2 regions of the Paenibacillus sp. 2003 genome follow, and region 2 is predicted to be linked to the other one. Evidence: a T-box and tRNA genes for the amino acid it is inferred to sense, from the RefSeq annotation. Region 2 holds a T-box; the other holds one or more tRNA genes.
The links. A T-box is a leader RNA that pairs with one kind of tRNA and senses whether it is charged. The one in region 2 lies ahead of trpS (tryptophan--tRNA ligase), so its partner is inferred to be a tRNA-Trp.
Positions count from the first base shown of each region.

Region 1: it encodes a tRNA-Trp, which carries the amino acid that the T-box ahead of trpS (tryptophan--tRNA ligase) is inferred to sense. The anticodon was not compared.

Region 1 is NZ_JAVDTB010000005.1:330,728-341,573, reverse strand. Features, by position in the region: tRNA gene J2X75_RS21720 (tRNA-Ser) at 1-19, shown strand, start outside; tRNA gene J2X75_RS21715 (tRNA-Glu) at 29-100, shown strand; tRNA gene J2X75_RS21710 (tRNA-Val) at 168-243, shown strand; tRNA gene J2X75_RS21705 (tRNA-Met) at 261-334, shown strand; tRNA gene J2X75_RS21700 (tRNA-Asp) at 362-439, shown strand; tRNA gene J2X75_RS21695 (tRNA-Phe) at 535-610, shown strand; tRNA gene J2X75_RS21690 (tRNA-Thr) at 631-706, shown strand; tRNA gene J2X75_RS21685 (tRNA-Tyr) at 716-801, shown strand; tRNA gene J2X75_RS21680 (tRNA-Trp) at 808-881, shown strand; tRNA gene J2X75_RS21675 (tRNA-His) at 910-982, shown strand; tRNA gene J2X75_RS21670 (tRNA-Gln) at 1,005-1,079, shown strand; tRNA gene J2X75_RS21665 (tRNA-Gly) at 1,084-1,158, shown strand; tRNA gene J2X75_RS21660 (tRNA-Cys) at 1,165-1,238, shown strand; tRNA gene J2X75_RS21655 (tRNA-Leu) at 1,245-1,323, shown strand; gene J2X75_RS21650 (class I SAM-dependent methyltransferase) at 1,507-2,433, shown strand; tRNA gene J2X75_RS21645 (tRNA-Asn) at 2,732-2,808, shown strand; gene J2X75_RS21640 (helix-turn-helix domain-containing protein) at 2,846-5,248, opposite strand; gene J2X75_RS21635 (LiaF transmembrane domain-containing protein) at 5,807-6,115, shown strand; gene J2X75_RS21630 (PspA/IM30 family protein) at 6,151-6,822, shown strand; gene J2X75_RS21625 (PspC domain-containing protein) at 6,827-7,060, shown strand; gene J2X75_RS21620 (PspC domain-containing protein) at 7,078-7,587, shown strand; gene J2X75_RS21615 (PspA/IM30 family protein) at 7,589-8,296, shown strand; gene liaF (cell wall-active antibiotics response protein LiaF) at 8,447-9,094, shown strand; gene J2X75_RS21605 (sensor histidine kinase) at 9,126-10,241, shown strand; gene J2X75_RS21600 (response regulator transcription factor) at 10,183-10,846, shown strand, end outside.
Region 2 is NZ_JAVDTB010000013.1:22,986-33,831, reverse strand. Features, by position in the region: gene J2X75_RS28540 (carbohydrate ABC transporter permease) at 1-155, shown strand, start outside; gene J2X75_RS28535 (rhamnogalacturonan acetylesterase) at 253-1,461, shown strand; gene J2X75_RS28530 (sensory rhodopsin transducer) at 1,764-2,180, shown strand; gene J2X75_RS28525 (Ger(x)C family spore germination protein) at 2,271-3,428, opposite strand; gene J2X75_RS28520 (spore germination protein) at 3,425-4,894, opposite strand; gene J2X75_RS28515 (GerAB/ArcD/ProY family transporter) at 4,875-5,981, opposite strand; gene trpS (tryptophan--tRNA ligase) at 6,109-7,104, opposite strand; T-box leader at 7,245-7,558, opposite strand; gene J2X75_RS28505 (DMT family transporter) at 7,586-8,521, opposite strand; gene J2X75_RS28500 (aminotransferase-like domain-containing protein) at 8,744-10,075, shown strand; gene J2X75_RS28495 (glutamate-1-semialdehyde 2,1-aminomutase) at 10,247-10,846, opposite strand, start outside.

The DNA.
Region 1 (10,846 bases), on a different contig from region 2:
AATCCCTCTCTCTCCGCCATAATAATAAGGCCCGTTGGTCAAGGGGTTAAGACACCTCCCTTTCACGGAGGTAACAGGGGTTCGAATCCCCTACGGGTCATATTAACTTCAAAAAAAGAAGTTGATTTTTACAACAAGATTATGATATGATCATAAATGTGTTGTTCGGAGGCTTAGCTCAGCTGGGAGAGCATCTGCCTTACAAGCAGAGGGTCGGGGGTTCGATCCCCTCAGCCTCCACCATATAAAATTTATAACGACGCGGGGTGGAGCAGCCCGGTAGCTCGTCGGGCTCATAACCCGAAGGCCGCAGGTTCAAATCCTGCCCCCGCAATTATACTTTCCTTTGAGAAAGTGATCTGGAACCGTGGTGTAGTTGGCCTAACATGCCTGCCTGTCACGCAGGAGATCGCGGGTTCGAATCCCGTCGGTTCCGCCATTTAATCTTTACATGAGGCAAACTGTTCACTACATCTGCTGTATGGCACTGATGCCCTATATAAAGTGTAAGGAATTAAGATTAGACTTTATTATGGCTCGGTAGCTCAGTCGGTAGAGCAGAGGACTGAAAATCCTCGTGTCGGCGGTTCGATTCCGTCCCGAGCCACCATTTTTAAAACAATTTAATATGCCGGTGTAGCTCAACTGGTAGAGCAACTGACTTGTAATCAGTAGGTTGGGGGTTCAAGTCCTCTCGCCGGCACCATGTAATCCTGGAGGATTAGCGAAGTGGCCAAACGCATCAGACTGTAAATCTGCTCCCGTACGGGTTCGGTGGTTCGAATCCATCATCCTCCACCAGTTTTTAGGGGCATAGTTTAAAGGTAGAACAACGGTCTCCAAAACCGTTGGTGTGGGTTCAATTCCTGCTGCCCCTGCCAATTAATTTTTAGAAATTAACCTTTTGTGGCGATCGTGGCGAAGTGGTTAACGCACCGGTTTGTGGATCCGGCATTCGGGGGTTCAATTCCCCTCGATCGCCCCTTTGTTTTTTCATTTTTTATTGGGGATTAGCCAAGCGGTAAGGCAACGGACTTTGACTCCGTCATGCATAGGTTCAAATCCTATATCCCCAGCCATTATGCGGACGTGGCTCAGCGGTAGAGCATCGCCTTGCCAAGGCGAGGGTCGCGGGTTCGATTCCCGTCGTCCGCTCCAAAATATGGCGCCATAGCCAAGTGGTAAGGCACAGCTCTGCAAAAGCTTTATCCCCAGTTCGAATCTGGGTGGCGCCTCCAGCATATGCCGGCGTGGCGGAATGGCAGACGCGCTCGACTCAAAATCGAGTGGGAAACCGTGGAGGTTCGAGTCCTCTCGCCGGTATATTGAATAGCCCTACATGTTGCTTATGCAATGTGTAGGGCTATTTTTATTTTATGTGAAACGATTTATGCGCAGTAAGAAAATGTAGAATAAGAAAAGATGGACGTTAATAAAGTTTGACGTATGATTATATTCAGTATATTGTAGATAAGTAAAGTCTTTAATATAGAGGAGTGAAGTAGAGTGACTAATGGAAAAAATGAATCGGATACCGGTTTGTTATTTGATCTTTCTGTATGGGATGAGGCATGGAAGAATCGTCCGAGAAGTTCAAAATATAAGAAACAAAGCGCCTTCTTTAATACAGAAGAAGCTTTTGAGCGGTGGGCAAGGGATTATCATGTACAGTCGTTCACTGAAGAAGGAAAGCAGCGTTCTGAGCGCATCATGGGCTGGATCGAGAACCAGGGTGTGGAGTTTGCAGGGTTATCTATTTTGGACATTGGAGCCGCCTCAGGCATATTTACCATTCCTTTTGCGGAAAAGGGGGCAAGTGTGACCGCAGTTGAGCCTTCTGAGTTGCTTGTCTCCCTTATGAAAGAGACGATACCTTCAGCTCTGGAATCCAAAATAGAAATCGTAAACGAACGATATGAAGAAATCTCCATTAAGGATAAGGGTTGGGAGAAGAAATATGACTTTGCATTTGCATCCATGTGTCCGGCAATGTCGGATTGGGAAACGATTGAGCAGGCGATCAATTGTGCCCGGAAGTATGTATATATAAGTACTATGGCGGGACAGAATGAACACACACTAATGGATGAACTTAAGGATGTACTGGGAGTAACTTCTTCATACAAGGCCGGTGATATGGGGTATATCCAACAGTTGCTGTATTTGAAGGGGTATTCTTATACGATGATTATTACGAGAGAAGTTAACTCATTTGAAGTACCGGTGGAAGAGATTATCGAGAAGCTGCCAGAATGGCTTAATACGTATGAGTTACCATCGGATGAAGATTCCCTCAGATTGGCTGAGAAGTACATTTGGGATACGTACAGGGATAGTACGGTGACCTTCTCACGTGGAGCAAGGTTTGGTAAAATTCTAATTCAACTTGAACAGCCAAATATGAAAACAGTTCGCACTAAGGATAAGCGATAAATCGCATAAGCTTGGCAAGTGTACTGATAATCAGGAATTGAGACGGACAATGTAGTCTAACGTCTAAGATGACACTAGGAAGCATCACAACACTGCGCAAAAAGATGAACGGTTGAAACATATGATGTTAAGATTGTAGAAGTAAAGTTTTAAGTGAAGGGAGCAGGTTATGTGCTCCCTCTTTTTTGAAGCCACTAATTCATCGATCCTTTGAACCAGACCCTCGTTTATTTAGAGATGTTCGAGACAACGAAACAAACACAGACCTAGTTTTCAGAGAATGATCTCTGAAGCATATTCCCTGATATTTCAAGTGGGAGAGCACTCGACGGTTAATCGAGTTGTCACAGGCTCCGAGCCCTGTTCGGGGAGCCATATGGAGAAGTGGACGAGCTGTCCGAAGGAGTACGACTTACAATCGTGCTCCTTTTCTAATTTCGGTTCGACACTTCTGCTTACGCTCCCGATACTGGCCGGGGGTAATTCCTTCCCATTTACGGAATGATCTGATAAAGTTTTGCGGATTGTTGTACCGAAGTCGTGCTGCGATATCTTTAACGGTTAGATCACTTTCGTCCAGCCATTTTTTAGCAATATTAAATCGGTACTTGGTCAGATATTCACTAAATGCACAGCCGGTCTCTTTGCGGAAAACACTACTTAAGTAGTTTGCATTGTAGTGAAGCTTCATGGCACATTCCTCAAGCGACAGATCCTTATCATAATCTTGATGAATCATGGCAATCATCTTCTCTGATATATGCTGATACTGGGCATACTGTCTTGCTTTAAAAACCTGGATGACGGGCAAGATGACTTGATGGTTAAACCAATCTTCAACTTCAGCAGCGTACTGCAAACCATGAAGTTCATGAAACATCGAGCCACGACCTTGGGAGATCTGTCCGAGTCGTATGCCGGATTCATGAGTCATTTGCAAAATATGCGTGAGTAGCCTCGTAAGAGCCACCTCATACTCCTCCGGTGTAACCTCCATACCAAAGATCACTTCAAGCAGTTGTTTCAGAAGAGCAGAGGCCTGGACTTCGTCCGCATTTTGAATAGCTTGGATCAATGAGTATTCCAATGATTCCGGGTAGGTCATGGGCCAAGTGGGAGCGTAATGATCTATGTTCTCATATTGAAAAATAATGCCTGTTCCCAGCTTCATCCGATGCCTCAATGCCTCCATGGCTTCTGTGTAAGCTTGAGGGATGTGATATAGAGAGCTGTGCGGCTGGCTGAATCCTATACTGACTTGAAGAGTTAGAATCTTATCCATCTGTTGTTGTAACTGGTCTGTTAATACATATAGCTGCTGTGAAAAAATAAAATGATCCTGTTCAACGGTGCCAATCACCGTGACTACCGTATGTTCCAGCACAATGGGAAGCAATTGTTGGTTATGCACAACCGTTTCCTCCAATATATTTTGAATAGCGAATAATAAGAGGTCACGATCACTAGCACTATATTTTGTATGATTAACGAGATCGGCCTGTAGTGTAATAACAGCAATTTGTTGCCATTCCCGAACCTGATGCGTGTAGCCATATTCATTCAGGGTGTCATAAAGAGTATGAACAGGGATCTTGCCCTGGAACAGATTCATCATAAAATGAGTGCGAATCTGCAACAGATGCATATTAAGTGTGTTCTCTAATTGCGAGCGAGAGGCAGATAGTTGTGAGACCCCTGCTCTGATCTGTTCGAACTCATCAGAAAATGGTGGTGATTGCTGAGCTACCGTGTTTCCTTCTTTGGACAGGTGGTTGTCACCAAGTTGGGTTAAAAGTTTACGAATCGGGATATGCATTCGATTGGAGCCGAGCCAAGCGAGTAATAATGAAAGTAAAAGTAAGAAGATACTGATATACAAGGTGTGTAATCCGATATCGATATATTCTTGTGTCAGAATATTGGTAGGTGAGATTAGAACATAAGTCCATCCTTTTAAGGTAGAAGGGCTATACGTCAGAGAATAATGTGTATCGGCGATCTTAACTTCCCGTTTTTCAAAGCCTGTTGAAAATGTAATGGGTGATAGTTTGGTTATGTTGGCTTCCGTATCCCGATCCTGTAATCCAATGGCAGACAACGGTTGTCCAATGTATACAGGATCGGGGTGGACCAAGATACGTTGTTCCCGATTCAAAATGATCAGTCCTGAGGCAGCATTGCCTAAGGAGGCTTCTCCTAGTGTATTTTGCAAAGAACATGCAGGGATTCCCGCAATCAGGGCAACATCGGAAGACGTATTCAGATTCGGAATAGACCTCGCAAGGGCAATATGATAAATACAGCCTGTACCGGGTGAACGCTCATCATTACTGAACACCGATGAAGGGGAGAGCTGCCATCCAGAGGTTAGCGTATCCGATATCAATTCCTTCATGGGAAGAGCCAGTGGAAAATCCGTATTACGATATAATCCGGCATGATCAATAAGCCAATTCTGTGATTGATTCACCAGGGTAATATCCAGCAAAGGTTCCCATGACCTCATATTCTTAAATTCACTCTGTAGCTTGTCGGCAAGCAAAGGCCCTTTCCCTTCTAGTGAAGAAGAAGCAGACAGAGAACGGAGGGTTACTGGAGAGCGAACGGCCTGATCAAGCATATAACTGACTGTAGCGAGTTTGTGTTCTACGTTGGATTGCATTTGTTCCAGCAACTGTCTGTTGGCCTGTGTACGATGCAGCTCAGTTTGGTTCGATGAATAGATAAATGCGGCAATTCCCGTTAACAAAATGGGCAGGGTGCTTAACAGGATTCCGAAGATGATCATTTTATGGAGATAGCTGATTGGTCGCACAGTTTCAGTTCCACCCCTGACATTAGAATAGTAACACTTTCTATTTTAGTAAACGCTTACATATAGAACAATCTAAATTTTGTTTATTTGGATAAAAAAGTAATTTTTTTTGAGAGGGTATAGGAGCAGAGATAAGGAATTGCTGATAGATGATCTTGCAGAAAAGGCTAGAGAAGCGGCTTGGACTGACTATCCAATACGGAATCATGAGAAACGAAATTGCAGTGTGAACGTAAATAGAGACATGGACATCATTCTCTCTACAGGTCGGTATCGGCTAAAGGGTAGCCTGAATACGGGTAAGAGAAGGTATCTGGAGTGATATTCAGCTTAGGTGGAACGTTGGTCTTATATAGGGACAGTCAAAGGTCCAACTAGATCCCCGACCTCAGTCTAGGATGAAAAACCGTCCACGGTCTGTTTTGAAAAGTCGCGGAATCCCCTAGAATAAGGACATAAGGTTAAACAAGAAACACGGAAACAAAAAAACAAGAAACAAACGAACAAATGACTCAACACATTAAAATGAACGAATGGAAAGGGCGGTGAACAACAATTATGAGATTGAATAAGGGAAATGGCTGGGCGATTGTATTGATTGCGCTGGGTGCACTACTCCTCTTCGGAAAGTTAACTCCACTTCTTGGACACTTAATGGGTTATCTGATTCCGGTCCTGATGATTGCACTGGGATACTACGGAGTTAAACGAGGGAATGTGATGCTTGGCTGGATTGTTCTCATCATCGGTATCATCTCACTGATGGGTAAACTGGCATGGTTGATCGGACCGATCATCGCGATCGGGTTAATCATCTTTGGTATCTCAATGCTAAGCAATAACCGCAGTCGTAGTGGTCGGTACTAAGCTTTCACGATTATGAAAAGGAGGGACAGAACATAATGAGTGTATTTCGTCGAATGCGGGATATTACCGTAGCCAATCTGAACGAACATTTGGAGCAAAGTCAGGACCCAGTCAAACTGATTGATCAGTTCCTGGTCTCGACCCGCCAAGACATCGGTGAAGCCGAGAAACTTCGTCATCAATATGCAAGCCATACCAGACAAATGAAACAACAAGCCGATCAGGCAGCAGGTATGGTGAACAAACGGGAAGAACAGGCTTCCATGGCTCTGAAAGCAGGGGAAGAACATCTCGCTAAGCTGGCCTTGCAGGAGAAAATCCTCCACGAGGAAAAAATGGAACAGTACAATGAATTGTATGCACAAAGTTATGCGGCATTACAGGAGCTGGATGAACAGATCGACCAGCTTAAGGTTGAGTATCAGAATGTATACAGCAAACGCCAATATTACTACGCTCGTATGCAGACGATTCAGTTACAGCAACGTATGAACCAGAGAGGCAATCACAACGGTCAGAATGTACCCCGTATGTTTAACCGACTGGATGATCAAGTCTCTGATCTCGAATATGAAGCACAGAGTCTCCGCGATATCCGGCGGATGAATCAAGATGGTTCAGGAGTGACTGGCAGCATGTCATCCTCTACGCTGGATAAGGAACTGGAACGCTTAAGACAGAAATTGAACAATGACAGAAAGGAGTAGTCACATGAGTAAATTATACCGCTCGGCGCGTAATCGAATGCTAACAGGTTTGATCGGCGGCATTTCTGAAAATCTCGGATTGAGTACCACGCTGCTACGTATCATTTTCTTCATCAGTATTTTCGCTACGGGAGGTACATCATTGTTGATCTACTTCATCGCTGCATTGGTGGTACCCAAGGAATCCAATCACGTTGATCCATATGCTTATGATTCCAACGTAAGAGGATACAAGTAAACGAAAGGAGCAAGCACATGAGCAAATTATACCGCTCAACGCGTGACCGGATGTTAACCGGCTTGTGCGGCGGAATTTCCGAAACCATCGGAATGGATTCCACCCTGCTGCGTATCATCTTTGTTATCAGTATCTTCGTAACTGGCGGCACGTCGTTGTTAATATACTTTATTGCAGCACTCGTGGTACCAAAAGAACCGTATCCGCCTTATGATCCATATGGCTACGGTCCGGGCCCAGGCCCTGGTCCTGGCAGAGGATACAACAACTATGATCATCAGCCACCAAGAGGTCCTTTTCAAAATAATCACAACCAACAAGGTCCTGGTAACTTCGGTCCCGGCCCTGGATTCAACGGCAGACCTCAATCTGGTCCCCGTTCTTATGACAACAACGCCTACGGAGCAGGTGCACCACAAGAAAGTGAGCTTGACTCCATGATGAAAGATATCGAGAAAAAAGCACTGAAAAAAGAAGTTGAAGAGCTTCGCCAAAAATTATCTCGTTACGAGAAGGGAGAAAAGTAAAATGGGAGTATTTAAACGGATTAAGGATATGACGAAAGCATCGGTAAATGATATGTTGGATAAAGTAGAGGACCCGATTGTAATGTTGAACCAGTACTTGCGTGATATGGAGGCTGAGATTCATGAGGCAGAGGTAACAGTTGCCAAACAAATGGCGAATGAACGTCGCATGAAACAACGTTTGGATGAAGCAGAGCGTACTTCGGTACAACGTGAGTCCCAAGCAGAAGCTGCTCTGGCCAACGGTCAGGAAGAAGTAGCACGCAAATTGCTGGAAGAGAAAATCTACTTTGATCAAAAAATTACGGAGTACAGCGAACTGCATGCACAGTCCGAAGCACAAGCAAAAGATCTGTTGCAACAGTTGCATGATATGAAAGATGAGTTCTACAAAATGCGTAACAAACGTAATGAACTTGTATCCCGTGCACAAATGGCAAAAGCTAAAAAACAAATGTCTTCCATCAACAGCTTGCATTCGATCGAAAGTGGCGGCGCATCCCTTGGATTCCACCGCATGGAAGAGAAAATCATGCAGCTGGAAGCTGAAGCTGACGTAGCTCGTGCACCTTATCGCAACACATCATCCACGTACACGAATCCTGTAGATGTGGAAAAACAATTCAAAGTGGATCAGCAATTACAAGCCCTCAAAAACAAAATGGGCAATGGTTCCAAGAATGAAGCGAACGGAACTTCAAAAGAATAACTGTTCGCTTAGTGGACAATATGATATTCTATAAATCGTGTATAATGTACGGTTGGTAGAACAAAAGTTAAGCCATACAGGACTTCAGTGCCTGATATGGCTTTTCCGTTGAATAAAGAGAGATTAACTTACAGAGGAGGTGCGGCGGGGATGAATCAAAAGAGTAAATGGCTTGCAGTTGTCATTATGATTATTGGCACAATGATGTTATTGAATGACAATATTAACTTCCTGACCGCTGCCGCACTGATTCTGTTAACGGTTGGAATGCTTCAAGTCCGAAATGGGGATACCCGCAAAGGTCATCGGTATCTTGGCATTGGTGCGGCACTGTTATTGCTGGATAATTTAATGATTGTATTTTTGATTGTACTTGCTTCTTTAGCTTACTTTTATTCGAAAAACAAAAAGATTCATCTGGACGAAGGCGTTATGAAGAAACAGAATTTCATGGCTCGTTACTACTGGGATCAATCATCCTGGACGTTACGTAGTATGAGTCTGTGGCATGCCATAGGTGAGGTTAACGCCGATCTATCTCTTTCGATTCCGGAGGAGAAACAAACGATTGTGCTGCTGCAAGGAGTTATGGGTAATGTTCGCCTTACGCTACCAGAAGATTATGGTGTGGAGATTGAAGCATCGGTTCTTTTTGGTCGGATTAATCTTCTTGGAGAACAAGATAACGGCATGATGAACAAATTAGTATGGAGAACGCCTGGATATGAATCCAGTGAACATAAAGCAAAATTTGTCATTTCTTATATTGTTGGCGACCTAAGCATCAGTAATCCGTAGTAAAATAGATGAAGAGAAGGAGGAGACCCCGATGAAGACAAAACGACATACCGACATGGTAACCCGAAGTATGGGTGAAGGGATCCTCCTGGTTTTCATTGTGCTCGCTGTTATTTTGTATGTATTGTTTACATATGGTTATCTTGCTCCGTTTGCAGGCTGGCGGCATCTGATTCAATCGGGTCTGGCTCTATTGCTACTTCTCATTGGGATTGGTGCGGTCTTTGGGTTCTATCAGAGTTACCGGGTTAAACGCCGGCTCGAACTGCTGCGGGAAACGCTTCTACTGTGGGAGAAGGGCTCTCTATCACGCACTGTACCTGATCTGGGCGATGATGATGTGGGTCGTCTAAGTGAGCAACTCGGACGAATCGGCAAAAAGTGGGAAGATCAGGTATCTTCGCTCCAGCGATTGTCTACTCATAATGCACAGCTTGCTGAACAATCCAGAATTACGGCTATTGTGGAAGAGCGGCAACGTTTGGCACGGGAACTGCATGATGCGGTATCGCAGCAATTGTTCGCGATATCCATGACAGCAACGGCCGTTGGACGGAAGATGGAGAAGGATTTTGAACGTGCTCAGCGGCAGGTGGCTTTGATTGAGGAAATGGCTTCGGTAGCTCAGTCCGAGATGCGTGCGTTACTGTTACATCTGCGGCCAGTTTATCTGGAGGGTAAACATCTCGAACAAGGTCTGCGTGATCTGGTGATGGAACTGAAAACAAAAGTACCTATGGACATTGTGCTCGAAATGGACGAAGACATTGATCTGATCAAAGGCATCGAGAATCATCTGTTTCGAATCGTTCAGGAGGCTATGTCCAATACGTTACGACATGCAAAAGCGGAAAAAATGGAGATACGGATCCAGCGCCGTACTGATGCGATCCGGGTATTGATTCGTGATGATGGGCAAGGCTTCGATCTGGATGAGAATAAACAGGCTTCCTACGGTCTGGCTAACATGCGTGAACGTGTTACGGAGATTGGTGGAGCCATACAATTTGTAACAGCGCCTGGTAAGGGAACGCGGATTGAGATTACGATACCTTTGATGAACGATGAAAGTGAGGAAGAACATGTCAATGGAACCGGAAGTCGAAACGGAGACGGAAACGTCGATCAAAGTATTGCTCGTGGATGATCATGAGATGGTACGTATTGGTCTTGCAGCGGTGCTGGATACCGAAGATGGAATTGAAGTTGTTGGTGAAGCAGGTAGTGGAGAGGAAGGCATTCGGCTTGCACAGGAGTATAAGCCTGATGTTGTTCTGATGGATCTGGTTATGGAAGGCATGGATGGCATTGAGGCTACTCGTCAGGTACTTAAAATGTATCCGGAGTGCAAAGTCATCGTATTGACCAGTTACCTGGATGATGAAAAAATGTATCCTGTCATTGAAGCAGGCGCATTCAGTTATCTTTTGAAAACATCAAGAGCCAATGAAGTGGCAGATGCGATTCGCGCAGCAGCTCGCGGGCAATCCGTTCTGGAGTCACAGGTGGCTTCGAAAATGATGAATCGATTCCGACAGCCACAGGCAGCAGCTCCTTTGCATGATGAATTGACGGACCGTGAAATGGATGTGCTCCGGTTGCTGGCTAAAGGCAAATCGAATCAGGACATCGCTGATGATCTGATCATCGGCATTAAGACAGTCAAGTTCCATGTCACCAATTTACTGGCCAAATTGGGCGTAGACGACCGTACACAGGCTGCGATCTATGCTTATAAAAACGGACTTGCAG
Region 2 (10,846 bases):
TGGCGCTGAAAATGTTCCTGGATAGTGAATCTGCTTCCAACTGGGGCGCAATGTTCGCGATGTCCATCGTCAGTCTGGTTCCGGTTGTAGCTGTGTTCTTCATCTTCCAAAAACAAATTGTTCAAGGGATGAGCACCAGCGGATTGAAAGGATAAGCCAGATTACTGTATCTTCGCCCGAATGAACGTTTACGAAAGTTAACCAAGGAGGTTATCGCTTTTGAATAAAGCTCAGGGTAGTCAGGCCGTTGCCATGGGGGCAGCGGCAGAGGGCCAGGCAGTTTCCGTGACCAGCTGGAAGTTTAACTTTGGACCGGACTCGGGAAGAGCAGATGAGACAGAGGATTATCTGAAAGTAACTGCAACAACCGCATATGAGGAACGGGGAGGATACGGATTCGAGGCAGGATCTCTGGTGTATGAGAAACAACGCATCGGAGATGACGATGTGCCGGATCCCACGAAACAACATCATAACAATTCGGGGCAGACAACCATGTCTGCCCGATTGCGTTCAGGCTTCTGTATTCCGCTCAAAGCATCGTTCATCGTGGATGTTCCCGACGGAACCTACCAAGTATTACTTGTTGCAGGTGATGAGTTGGCTGAGACAGTGACCCGCGTGAAAGCTGGTGAAGGCAGGCTTGTACTGCCAACCATTCGCACACTTCCCGGACAATGCGCAGAGGTTAGATTCTCGGTTGTTGTTCGCGGCGGCAGACTTCGTCTGTCATTCTCCGGTCCTGCACCGAGAATTAATGCTTTGGAGATTACTCTTGCGAATCAGACCATGACCGTATTTCTTGCCGGGGATTCAACCGTAACAGATCAGCCGGAAAGTGGATATCCGTATTGCGGTTGGGGCCAGTTATTGCCAGCACAGTTCAAACATGATGTGGCAGTAGATAATCACGCTCAGTCAGGGCGCAGTTCCCGCAGCTTTATTAATGAAGGCAGATTAAGCGCCATTCTGGAGCGAATCAAGCCTGAAGATTTTCTGTTTATTCAATTTGGACATAACGATGAGAAGCCGGACCCTGAACGTGGGACGGACCCATTCACAACATATAAGGAATATTTAAAAAAGTATATCGATGCTGCACGCGAAGCCAAGGCTCGTCCAGTGCTCATAACCCCGGTGCATCGTCGCTATTTTGCGGATGATGGCACATTGACCGATACCCACGGCGATTATATCATCGCCGTGAGTGAGTTGGCGGAAGAGGAAGATGTTCCGCTGATCGATCTGGCTGAGCGCAGCCGTCTTCTATTCGAGCAGGCAGGCGTAGAAGGCACCAAGGACGACTTTATGTGGGTGCTGCCAGGCGAGTATGTGAACTTCCCCTCAGGCGTGGAGGATAACACGCATTTTCAGGAACGAGGCGCCCGTCGCCTTGCCCAACAGGTGGCACAAGCCATCCGTGAGTTGCAATTGCAACCGCTGCAGATGTATCTGCGGTAGGTTCATGCCTTTAATAATTAAGCGAGTTAATTAAATAACGAGCCAGCAAAGTTGCCCAGCGAGTAGCGAAGGCAATAAACTTTTAAAAAAACAGGTGAGCGTAGCAGCGGAGGAGGGCGGAATCGGGTAGAGGGAGCGAAGCGTCCGCCTTTGGAGCGGGATTTCCCCTGCTGAGGGGAAAGGAATAGAAATCCCGAGCCAACAGCGGCCTACAGCCGATCCGTCCGCCGAAGCGACTGCCCCGCGAGCCCACCAGATTTTTAACCTATATTGCAATCGCAAAAAAAGGAGGATGTATTTCAATGACACCTGACCAGACAGAATCAGGCACATCTGCCCGTAAGAATGTTTCAGCAGCTACAGGTCACACCTACTGGGTCATTCCGGATGGTTACATTCCCCCGGAGAGCCGAGGTACACTTGAGAGTCATGAGAGTATCTGTGTACTGAACACTAGTAGCACGGATGCGGAGCTGCACATCACGATTTACTTTGAAGACAGAGAACCACTCGAAGGTGTGGTCGCTGAAGTGCCAGCGAGAAGGACAAAGCATATTCGCACTGCATCGCTTCGCTCCGGAGAGCAGTCAATTCCGCCGGGCGTACCTTATGCGATTACGGTTTCGAGCAACATCCCCGTCATCATCCAGTACAGCCGTTTGGATACGACTCAGCCTGAATTGGCTTTGATGAGTGTTATGGCGTATCCGCTGACGTGATACGAAATGCAAGATAACCAGCAAGAGGTAGAAGAGAAAATGGCCAGTAACCTTGCATTCACACTGCAGGTGACTGGCCCTCTTTGTGTATTACTCAGTGTATTTGTACGTGCTGGCATTAAGGATTTTTACACGAACCTCCACTTTGCCAAGTTTGAATCGTTTGATGGGATCAGCCCGTTGCTGAACCTGTTCTTTCCACACTGCAAGGTCATGACGATACAGATGTTCAGCTAGGCCATAGGAATCAATTTTCCGTGATTTGTTTTTTTCGAATGTTGTCCGAATTTCGGATTCGATCTGTTTCTCGGCTGATTTCTCCATTGTGCGAGGAGATTGGTGGGAGCCGTTATCCTCGACAATGACACCTTTTACCGAAGTGATCAGGTCGAAAATGACCCCATTTCCTTCTTTCCTTGATGAAATTTTCGTATGCGGGTTATGGAGGCGAAGTGTGAGATCAGGAGTTTGGCCCCCGTTCTTATAAACGTACAGTGGGTACTGGTAGACACGATTATAATTTACGAATCGAGTACCATCTGCGTCCTCCCCTGCCACTTTCCCTTCACTTCTGCCATTTGAAATGACAAAAAATCCATCCGTTTTAACCAAGGGGGGAGCTTCATCTCCATTGAACCAGGTTTGGTTCTTGTTGGTGATCGAGGGTAATAGGATAACCGAAGCAGGCTCACGAATACCGTCAAGAAGCTGATGAAGACGGATGGGTTCGAAGGCAGAATGCTGCTTGTACAGCTTAATCGGTTCAAATAGCTCAATGGTCTGGGTAGATTGGTTCAGCAGGGCAGAGGGGGCAAGCACATCGGGTATGCTTTGTTCCGTGCCGTAGATCCATGGTGTATATCTCAGCTGACCCGAATGCAGCAGTGTGTTAAAAATATCCCCCAGCCGCCCGCTCAGGGCATTTTTCGATATAACAATCGCCTTTACATGGGTCCACAGTGTTTGTTGCTGTGAAGTTTGATAGAGGTCATTAATAGCCATACTTAAGGTTTTGCCTTCGCCTCGCCCAATCCAGATATCGCTTTCTTCCCGCGAAGTCGGACCTTCTTGCTTGGCGATACTGGAGAAATCGATTAGTTGGGCGTAAGCAATATACTTGTCATCCTTATAATCTATCCCTATTCCCGTAATAAAGTTAATGCTCTGGACCTCTTTGGAATCCCAGCACCCCGTCAGCATGATCAGACTGCTCATAAGCAAGCACACCAATTGAATCCATCTGCTCACGGACGTTTCCTCCGACGGGTAGAATCCTGAGTATGGAGTGCGGCCGGACGCTTGGTTCTCTTCATGGAAGGGTACATGGATACGGCTTGGGTGAAGTCGCCGGGAATATAGGGAGAGACGGGGGACAGATAGGAGACGCCATAACACTCCAAGGATACAAGGTGTACCAACAGGGCAAATAGTCCAAGCATGAAACCGAATAATCCAAGGAGGGAAGAAACAATAAGCATCCCGATTCGCACATGAGCAGTAGCCCCACTGAGTACCGTATTGACTAGAATATAGCTGGAGATAACTGAAATCGCTACCGTTACAATGATGGTAGGAGAAGTAATCCCGGCACGAATAGCTGCATCTCCAATAATGAGTCCGCCTACCACACTGACAGTTTGGCCCAAAGCACGAGGAAGTCTGCGGCCAGCTTCATTGAATAACTCGAACATAAAAATCATTAAAAAGGCTTCCAGTGTTACAGGCATGGGCAGCCCCATACGAGTACCAGCAATCGTTGCCAGAAGCGGGAGAGGGATCTGCTCCACATTAAAACTGGTGAGGCCGATATAGAATCCAGGAAAAAAGCAAGCAATCAGCAAACCGGAAATCCGCAGGATGCGTTCAAAAGTCACAATGAAGAAAGGAGTGTTCTCATCTTCCGGTGATTTCAATTGATTGAATAGTGTAGTTGGAGCGATGATCGCAACAGGTGAACCTTCAATCAGAACAGCAAAACGCCCATTTAAGAGCGAGTCCACGACATAGTCAGGTCGCTCTGTATTATCAGTGAGAGGAAAGATACTGCGAATGCCTCCCATAACTGCTCCTTCCATAACAGAAGTCCCAATAATACCATCAACTTCAATTTTATCTATATTTTCACGTGCTTCTTTTAGGATCTCCGGATTTATAATGTCTTTTACATACAATAGGCCAATAGAGGTTTGAGTTCGCCCACCTTTAACATATTTTTCATAGCACATGGAAGAGGTTTTCATCCGTTTACGAATGAGTGCGATATTTACACTCAGCTCTTCGGTAAATCCATCACGAGGCCCCTTAATGGAAGACTCAATGGCTGATTCTTCAGGGTTGCGTCCAGGAATGCTCGCAATATCCAAACTGCAGGATTGATCGCCGTTGCCGAAGATCAACAGCAGTTGTCCACTAAAAAGCAATAGATTTAATTGATCCGTATCTTGAAGGTCTTCTATTGGATTTAATGTTAAGCCCAGTTCTTTCGGATACACATCTTCTTCAAGCAGGGAATGTTCCTCGAGCCGGGGAATGATAAACTGATTGATTTGTTTGGCATCCGTCAGACCATCGCAATATAGCATAATGATCGGCATATCAGCTTCATCTTTTGCTGGAAAAGTTTGAATGACAACATCCGCGCAGGGGTTGAATTGCTCTTTCAAAGAGGCAAGCAGTGTTTCATGGGACGTGTTGTCAATCGTTGGGTACTCCATGATGTTTCCTCCTCTGATGGCGTGAGCTGATGAGTGCAACCGTTGTTGCGATTATAGCAAGTCCGCTAAGATAGATGAGATTGAACGGGAATATGTAATCGACAAGCAGCTTTTCGAATGTGATATCGTCTAGACGGTACAGCATGGAGAGTATAAATAGAACGGCTAAAGAGACACAACTGATCCTCCTTTTAGAGGTGCTCTTAATATCCCAAATTTCCACCACAATATACATGGCAAGACTAATCCGGGTAAACGAGCCGGCGAGCCATTGGTAGATGGAAAAGAAGTCAGTTTGCGCGATGTATTTGCCCAAGGAGGCTATCCGCCACTCTTCAAAAGCGGGATAACGCATTTTGGCAGCCTCAAAAGGATTAAATTCCACGATAGCACCAATGAGTGGCCCCAGTGTCAGACCTGCAATGACGAGTGCGAGCATCACGTATTGCCATGGACGAATCCTTTTGGAGAGATGAGGTTGTATGTACCACAAGAGCAGCAGCTCGAACATGCCTGCAAGGCTGTAAACCATGCCATGAAGCACGGGAGGCCAGCCATGTTCAAGTACAGGAAGCAGACGACTGTAATCCTTGTATTGGGTATTGACGATCGCAACATAGAAGCCAAGCAGTACAACGAGAGGGAGGACCAGTCCTGCTGTAAAAGCCAGCGAACGAATACCTTTATAGGCTGCATAGGCACAGAGCGACATGAGCGCAATGCTTGTAAAAAATACGGGTGTCTCCGTCAGGTAACTGGTTTTGGCCCATGTGGTCGTGTCATGCAGGGTGAAGTAAATCACGGACAAGAAAAAGAGGCTGTTCCCAATCCGGAAAAGAAAGCCGAGGGGCTTGCCCAGATGTGAAGTCAGCCATTCATGCAGGGTTTGATGCTGGAGAAAACGAGATACATAGGCAAGCATTAGGGAAAATACAAGGTAGGGACCTACGGATAGCAGGACCGAGATCCATGAATCCCTTTTGGCTGCACTCAATAGGGCGGGAATGATCAGCACGTGGCTAATCAGGCCGACGGATAACATAATTAACATCATGGCTTGCAAAAAAGAAGGTTGTCTAGGTTTCATGCTGAGGAGGCCCCTTTTCGCGATAGACTGTCCTCAGCAGTGTTAACGTGATTTGTGCGCTTCATACAGGCAAGCCTGCAGATCATGTGGTGCGTCCCATCCTGTAATTCGGACTCCATCTCTGTGTTTAGAGATCAAAATAACGAATACCCATGGCTTCTCGCACTTCAAGCATCGTTTCCCGCGCGACTTTGCGAGCCTGGCGGGTACCTTCGACAAGAATCTCTTTCACCTCGTCTACTCGCTGTTCATATTGATTTCGCCGTTCACGAAAAGGAGTAAGCAGATCGTTAATCGCACTGCCTGCGATCTGTTTGCAGTCTTTACATCCGATCGAACCCTGACTGCAACTGGCATGTATTTCGTCTACATTCTCCTTGCGGAAAAGCTGATGATAGGCAAAAACAGGGCAGATATCCGGGTGTCCTGGATCAGAACGATGGATGCGGGCAGGATCAGTCTTGGCCTTGATCAATTTGGCTTTTACATCTTCAGGACTTGCATTTAATGAGATCGCATTCCCCATGCTTTTGCTCATCTTACCAACGCCATCCAGTCCTCCAAGCCGCTCTCCGGTCAAAATGCGGGGTTCGGGGAGAATGGGAGCGTATAACTCGTTGAACCGGCGAACCAATTTTCGTGCTGTCTCAATGTGAGGAATCTGATCTTCCCCTGCCGGAACAAGGGTGGCTTTACAGAATGCAATATCAGCAGCCTGACTGACCGGATATCCAAGAAATCCGTAGTACAGGTCGGTATATCCGCGATCACGTGCTTCGCTCTTGATGGTCGGATTATGCCGGAGTGTATTGACGGTAACAAACATGGAGAAGATCACAGTCAATTCCGCAATTTCCGGAATCATGGATTGAATGAACAGGGTAGCTTTGTTCGGATCAATGCCTACGGCGAGGTAATCAAGCGTGACTTGATGAACACTATCTGCAATCAGGCCAGGTTGATCATAGTGGGTGGTGAGTGCCTGAACATCTGCCAGTAAAATATAGGTTTTGTACTCTTCCTGCAATTGTACCCGACTGCGCAGGCTGCCTACGTAATGGCCGAGATGAAGTTGTCCGGTAGTCCGATCTCCTGTCAAAATAATATCCTTGTTTTTGTTCATGGTTTATTCTCCTTTGGTTTTGTGATTTTTCAACATTGAGCTGTCGCCACCAGCCGTCTTCCACGACCATCACCTCCTTTCAGCCTGCAAAAAAATCAAAAAAGCTTCGTCTTTTATCCCATTCCCCGGTTGGGAACAGAATAAAGGACGAAGCTTGTGCCTCGCGGTGCCACCTTCATTGGCCACTCTGTTGCGGCCCACTTGAGGGATACGGATGAGGTATCTACCAGGAGCTCTTTTATGAGCTTCCATGCCTATCGATATCCTGTCCATGGATAACGGCTGGACATGCCGCCTCGCCTACTGAAAGTGTGTATTCCTAGGAAAGGATACAGACTTTGTTCAACTTGGAACTCCGAAGCCCATTTCCACATATCCGATGCACCGACTCCCACCAGCCGCCGGCTCTCTGTAGCATCCTGACATATGTACTTCTCTTCATCATCGCGGATAACAAATGTTTACAATTTCCAGAATTATATCACGCTTTGATTCCACTGACCAGCCTATGTTTGCGACCGCTCATATTGGTGCCAAGCACACCAGCGATAATCAACAATGCACCAATATAGTGGTAGCTACCCACTGGTTCATGCAGTATCCATGCACCTCCTACGATGGAGATGAGTGTGGACAGGTTGCTGAATACACTCATTTGGGAAGCCTCCAGATGAGTCAGGGCATAACTCGCGAGCAGGGTGGAGATCATGGTGGAGAGGATCGCCAGATAAGCAAGGGCACCCAGATAGGATGTATCTCCAAGTGGTTTGATGTAGTCCATCATGGAACCGCTGGAAGCGTGTCGGATCAGTGAAGCGGCGTTAAACACAATACAACCAACCATCAGCGTGACCCATGTTAATTCCATGGGTTTATACTTCTGGGTTAATGGTCTCGCAAGTACACCATAACCTGCAAAACAGACCGTGGATAACAGCAATAATGCAATGCCCTTCAGGTTACCCACTGACACGCCATTTCCTTGCATCATGAAAATAAAAACGACTCCAGCGACAGACAGAAGCAGGAACAGCTTTTGTGTGGTGGATGTGCGCTCCTTCAGGAAAACTGAAGCGAGAACGAGTGTGAATACAGGGGCCATAGCCTGAATAATACCGGCTTCCGATGAGTTGGAAGATACGAGTCCAAAGGCTTGAAAGGCAAAAAATAAGACGGGAGATAACAGCCCCAGTGGAATGATTCTCCACAGATCACGAAGGCTAAGTCGGATTTTGATCCAACCAAAAATGACAGGAATGCTGACAACGATCAGCGACAGGGCGAATCGGTGGGCAAGCACATCAATGGGATGTGCAACAGTGACAGTCATTTTAACAAATAGAAAAGATAAACCGATAATAGCCGCGTACAATACAGCTGCGATATAAGCGTACCCCCGAGTGTGTGTTGTGTTCATAAAAGCTCCTCCAATACAGTAGTCATAGTGCTTTATCTTTCATTATCCTGAAATATGTCAGGTTCGAGGCACGTGCTGGCCTTATTCAATATACTGCCAGGTGCATCGTGCTACAATAGATAAAAGCATGAACTGTAGCGGTACAATTGTGGGAGAGGGGTGGGTGCAGTGAGGAAATACGAAGTGATTGCCGAAGCATTAAAGCAGTGGATTCAGGAACAGATGCAACAGCAGGATCGTCACCAGTGGGCAGATAAGGGCATCCGTCTTCCAGCCGTTCGAGTTGTAGCAGAACAATATCAATGCAGTGTAAGCACGGCTATTCGTGCATATGAGTGGCTGGAACAGCGGCATTTGGTGTATGCCATACCTCAATCCGGTTATTATGCCGTACAGAACGGGACAGGTGCTCAGGACATGGACTGGCAGGGAGCGTTGGACTTTGCTTCAGCTGCACCCGATCCAAGGGTGTTCCCTTATGCAGACTTTCGTCACTGTGTAGATCAGGCGATGGAGAAGAAGCAAGCAGAGTTATTTATGTATGGCACGGATCAGGGATTACCTTCGCTTATTCTGCTGTTGCAGAAGCAGTTTGCGGATTATCAGGTGTTTGCGAGAACAGAGCAGTTCTTTATCACATCAGGTGTGCAACAGGCACTGGCTGTACTTGCATTGATGCCTTTTCCCAATGGAAAGAGAAAAGTATTGCTTGAACTACCGACCTATCACAATATGCCCTCGCTACTGAGTGGATTGAATGTGCCGATTGCCGGTGTGAGACGTGCCCTGAATGGGCTGGACTGGGCATCGCTTGAACGTCAGTTCGCTGAGGAAGATATCAAGTTTTTCTATGTCATGCCGCGCTTTCACAATCCGATTGGCACATCGTTGACTGCTGCTGAGAAAAAGAAACTGATCCGGCTTGCACAGCGGTACGATGTCTATCTGGTAGAGGACGATTATCTGGCTGATCTGGAGGACAATACGAAACAGGACCCGCTATGGTCCTATGATACCGAAGGCCGGGTCATCTATCTGAAGAGTTACTCCAAAATTTTGTTTCCAGGTCTCCGCATTGGTGTAGCTGTTCTGCCCTCACCACTAATTCAATCTTTTGGGGCTTACAAAAAAATGCTCGATATCGACACTTCCGTTCTGTCTCAAGCTGCTCTGGAGATCTATGTCCACAGCGGAATGTTTGCTCATCACAGGAAAGTGATTCGTAACCGCTATGCTGCCCGGATGAACACGGTGCATGAGCAACTGGACACATATCCAGACTTTGCTCCATTTATGGAGGCTCCTCGAACAGGAGGGGAGCATACCGTATTACCTTTGGCGGGTGATATGCCGCTTCGTGTTCTACTGTCCCGGCTTCAAAAGCGCGGAGTCATCGTTGATACGACAGAACGGTATTATCCGGAGGGAACATATCAGGCGCATGAGGATCAAATGCTGCGATTGAACATCTCCAATGTGCCGAAGCAGCGAATCGAGGAAGGGATACAGAAGATCCGGGAGGAAATTTTGAAACTTCAGATCAGGCAGAAATAACTAGAAGAATCGGAAGCATAATTGATTCACAGGAAACAACGATCAGAGTGATGTCCGTAAACACCAAAAGGCGTCCACACAAGTTAATCACTTGTTGGACGCCTTTTCCTTGAGTTGTTATCCATCTACAATACAGCTTGTACGCTATATTGTAGATGGAAATAATCTAATTTATTCCTGAGCCATCGCTTTGAAGGAAGCTTCTGCGGCTTCCAATGTAGCCTGAACATCTTCATCTGTATGAGCCGTGGTCAGGAACCAGGCCTCATATTTGGATGGAGCGAGGTTAATGCCACGATCCAGCATGTGACGGAAGAAGGAAGCAAACAGCTCTCCGTCCGTGTCTTGGGCATGATCATAGTTCGTCACCGGATGATCACAGAAATGGGTGGAGAATGCACCACGAATCCGGTTGATCGTTAGTGCAATGCCATGACGGTCAGCAGAAGCTTGCAGACCTGCCGTCAGATCAATAGCAAGGCGTTCCATCTCTTCGTATACACCCGCGCCTTGCAGGACCTCCAGACATGCGATACCAGCCGAGATGGATGCAGGGTTACCAGCCATCGTTCCGGCTTGATAAGCCGGGCCGAGTGGAGCAACCTGCTCCATAACATGTTTGCGTCCGCCGTAAGCACCGATTGGCAGGCCGCCACCAATAATTTTACCAAGAGCCGTCAGATCGGGTTCAATCTCCGCATGGTTTTCGAGTCCGGCATACGTTTGAGTAGAACCGTAATGGAAACGGAAAGCCGTTATGACCTCGTCATA